One region of the Sporosarcina sp. P19 genome, then DNA from elsewhere that is predicted to be linked to it. Evidence: riboswitches for the same ligand, from Rfam matches in the RefSeq annotation. Region 1 holds a riboswitch; the other holds the start of a gene.

Region 1 (2,209 bases):
ATAGATAAGATATCTTGCTCTGGAAGCAAGAAGTTCATAACAGAGAAAATAGACTTTTTCATTTCTCCAGCGTACTCTGTACCACCGATCAAGACGATGCGCTTTTCAAGCGACACAATGATGAACGTTTCAGAGTTTGTGCCATCCACTTTTGGATCCGCTTTGAATGAAGGGGCAGCCAAAATTGTGAATTGCGATTCGTGTGCTTTTAATTCTTCTTCGGTTGGACGGATGAATAATTGGTGAACAAACAGATTTTGCCAAGCTAATTCATTAATTACTTGGATAGACAATTGAGAGTCTTTATCTGCTCCTGCAAACCCTTTAAATACAAAGAGTTCATCTTTTAACTTCAAATGATCAATGACTTTCGTGTATAATGAATCAAAGATCTCTTCTGAAATCGGACTGTTCGTGCTACCCCAATCTACTTTATCCTTAGACACTGCATCTTCAACGATGAATTTGTCCTTAGGTGAGCGTCCTGTATATTTACCTGTACGTGCAGTGATCGCACCGTCGGCAGAAAGTTTGGCTTCGTCTCTTGCTACTGCTTTTTCCGTTAATTCTGCCACAGACGCTTGGATCGTCACGTTGCTTCCACTAAGAAGACTTTTTAAGCTATCATCAATTTTTGCAGATATCATGTTTACATACCGTCCTTTGCGTAGTCGATTTATTTTTATCTTAATAAGAATATCCTAATTCGTAAATAGTATAACACATTAAGAATATTAATCTATACTAATGGAAAACTCAAGTGATTTAGGATAAATAATTTGACAAAATCCAAACTTTTTAATACGATGTGACATGAACGGATACTCTTATCCCGAGTTGGTGGAGGGTACAGGCCCTGTGAAACCCGGCAACCTGCAATAGACGTACGTCTAACGCGAAGGTGCCAAACCTGAAGCAAGGTTTAATTCCTTGGACGATAAGAGTGAAAGGTGCTGCGCGTGAAATTTTGCCTTTTACTCATGGATTGAAAATGAGTGGAGGGCTTTTTATATTGTCTAGCCCTGAATCCTTATGGTATATGCTTGACGTCTAGGCGTGGAACTTTACCAGGGACTTATGAGAGTACCGTATCATGATGCTTAATATAGGGGGAAACAAAATGACAAACCGTCGACTGTTTACATCAGAATCAGTTACAGAAGGCCATCCTGACAAGATGTGCGACCAAATATCAGACGCAATTTTAGATGCGATCCTAACGGAAGATCCAAATGCGCGTGTGGCATGTGAAACGAGCATCACGACTGGACTCGTATTAGTAATGGGAGAAATCACTACGACAACGTATGTGGATATTCCAAAAGTCGTTCGCGACACTGTAAAGGAAATCGGGTATGTTCGTGCGAAATATGGCTTCGATTACGAGACGTCCGCTGTACTTACTTCCATTGACGAGCAATCACCTGAAATCGCTGCAAGTGTCAACGTGGCACTCGAAGCACGTGAAGGTTCTATGTCAGATGAAGAATTAGATGCAATCGGTGCAGGAGACCAAGGTCTAATGTTTGGATATGCATGTAACGAAACACCGGAATTAATGCCTTTACCAATTAGTCTTTCTCATAAATTGGCACATCGCTTGGCGCAGGCACGTAAAGAGGAACTTATTACGTATTTACGTCCTGACGGAAAAACACAAGTAACGGTAGAATACGATCAAGATAATAATCCCGTGCGAATTGACACAATCGTTATTTCCACACAACATCACCCTGAAGCGACACTCGAGCAAATTGAGAAGGATATTAAGGAAGTTGTCATTGATGCAGTAGTTCCAAAAAACTTATTGGACGAGCATACTAAATACTTCATTAATCCTACTGGCAGCTTTGTTGTAGGTGGACCTCAAGGAGACTCCGGTCTAACTGGACGTAAAATCATCGTTGATACGTACGGTGGATATGCTCGTCATGGTGGCGGTGCTTTCTCGGGGAAAGACGCTACAAAAGTAGACCGTTCCGCTTCTTATGCAGCACGCTATGTTGCAAAGAACATCGTTGCAGCAGGACTTGCTGAACACTGTGAAGTTCAGTTGGCGTATGCTATTGGAGTAGCGAGCCCGGTTTCCATTTCGATCAATACATTCGACACCGGTAAACTTTCCGAGACTCAATTAGTGGAGTTCGTACGCGAATTATTTGACCTTCGTCCAGCGGGAATCATTAAAATGCTTGACCTGCGTCGTCCA
Region 2 (2,209 bases), on a different contig from region 1:
TCACCAAATGCTTTTGTAATATCCGGCATGAGTTCCATAATGTGAGATAGATCAAACATGTTGTCGGATCACCTCCACTTGTGCATTTTGTTCGAGTATGTATGCAATCGCCTGCTCTACTTCGTCACGCTCACCTTGCAATTCCATTAAGAAAATCCCAAGTGCTCGTTCTTGAATATATTCAATCGACCCATGCAGGAAGTTTCCTTTCACTCTATACTTCTGCATAGTATCGGAAATCACACCCTCCATGGCTACTTCACCTTTAAAAGTGATTTTTATCAGTGTACCAGCCAAGGTGGACATGACGGTATCCGGGATTTCATAAGACACTACACTACTAATAAACTCTTTCGTCAAAGGTTGAACTGGATTAGAAAAGATGTCATACACTTGCCCTTCTTCAATGACTTTTCCGTCTTGCATAATCGCCATGCGATCACAAATTTCTTTTACGACATTCATCTCATGCGTAATTAACACAATGGTGATATTCAATTCTTTATTGATCTTTTTCAACAATCGTAAAATGGACATCGTCGTGTTAGGATCCAGTGCAGATGTCGCTTCATCACAAAGCAAAACGGATGGATTATTAGCTAGGGCTCTCGCAATTCCAACGCGTTGCTTCTGTCCTCCGCTCAACTGAGCAGGATATACATCGCGTTTTTCAGACAGACCTACCATTTCAAGAAGTTCCATTACACGTGCCTCTATTTTGTTTGACGGCATTTTTGCTGCTTGTAAAGCAAATGCGATATTTTCGAAAATCGTCTTTTGGCTAATTAAATAAAAGTGCTGAAAAATCATTCCAATCTTCAAGCGCGCCTGCCGAAGTTGTACCCCTGATAGTTTCGTTAAATTTACATCATCAATTAAGATCGTGCCGCTCGTTGGTGTCTCCAACAAATTCAAACAGCGTATGAGAGAACTTTTTCCCGCACCTGAATAACCGACAATACCAAATATTTCTCCAGTCTCGATGTCTAGTGATACATCATCTACACCTTTTACCACTTTTTCTTTTGTCTGATAGACTTTAGACAAATGTTGAATTTGGATCATCTTCTCACTTCTTTCTACATTCAAGTAAATAATCATCAAAAATAGTAAGTTTTTAAAAATTTTTCTAAATAAAAAAATCTTTCATTTTTCTAAATGAAAGAAGTACTGAAATACACTCAGCTTATCTCTCAGATGGAAAACCATGCTGTAGGATTTGGCACCTTCCTTGTTTCATTCAAGGGGTTGCTGGACTTCATCGGGCCTCTTCCCTCAGTCGCTCTTGATAAGAGATTACTATTAAATTATATGCGTAAAACATATACTAATCTGAATTTACAAAACTGTCAAGGCGAATAACAACAAGTCAGTAGAATATCCGACTCATTCTATCAACATTACTTTCCTTTTGCCTAATCTTCGCAATCATCTGGAATCGAATGCCCAACCTTTTATTGAAAAGTCTAGTATGATCTATGTATACTTAACGCAAATACCCTACCAAAGAAAGAAGGAATAGACTATGGCTTTATCTAACCGTTTACAAAATCTCCCTCCACATTTCTTTACGTTATTATTAAATAAAATAGAAAAGGCTATGGATGAAGGCAGAGATGTAATTAATCTCGGACGCGGAAACCCTGATCAGCCAACACCTCCCCATATTATTAAAGCATTGCAAGAAGCTGTTGAAGATCCAGCGACACACGGCTACTCTCCATTCAGAGGAACACTTGCTTTAAAACAAGCTGTGGCTGAATACTATCAGCGTGAATATGATGTCACGATTGACCCTGAAACAGAAGTCGCGGTACTCGGTGGCACGAAAATAGGTGTCGTAGAACTTCCTTTAGCTATTATGAATGAAGGAGACTTATTATTACTGCCAGACCCTGGCTATCCTGACTACTTATCAGGTGTGAGCTTAGCGGGTATTCGATATGATACGATGCCACTACGTAAGGAGAATGAATTTCTTCCTGATTACGATAAACTGACGGATGATCAGAAAAAAGATGCCAAACTAATGTACTTAAATTATCCAAGTAATCCAACAGGCGTCACAGCAACTCCCGAGTTTTATGAAAAAACTGTGGCGTTTGCCAAAGAAAATCAGATTGCCGTCTTACAAGATTTTGCGTATGGTGGAATTGGTTTTGAAGGCCAGAAACCGATTAGCTTTTTACAAACTGAGGGGGCAAAGGAA

What was found. A riboswitch is a leader RNA that binds a small molecule or an ion and turns the genes downstream of it on or off. The one in region 1 is predicted to bind S-adenosylmethionine.
Region 2: linked by a shared signal. The riboswitch ahead of CSV74_RS09230 (methionine ABC transporter ATP-binding protein) and the one ahead of metK (methionine adenosyltransferase) in region 1 are both predicted to bind S-adenosylmethionine.

Annotation. Positions count from the first base shown of each region.
Region 1 covers NZ_PDYR01000009.1:124,611-126,819, reverse strand. Annotated here, with positions in the region: gene pckA (phosphoenolpyruvate carboxykinase (ATP)) at 1-647, opposite strand, end outside; SAM riboswitch class I at 825-944, shown strand; gene metK (methionine adenosyltransferase) at 1,121-2,209, shown strand, end outside.
Region 2 covers NZ_PDYR01000007.1:50,769-52,977, reverse strand. Annotated here, with positions in the region: gene CSV74_RS09235 (methionine ABC transporter permease) at 1-59, opposite strand, end outside; gene CSV74_RS09230 (methionine ABC transporter ATP-binding protein) at 52-1,065, opposite strand; SAM riboswitch class I at 1,184-1,295, opposite strand; gene CSV74_RS09225 (pyridoxal phosphate-dependent aminotransferase) at 1,526-2,209, shown strand, end outside.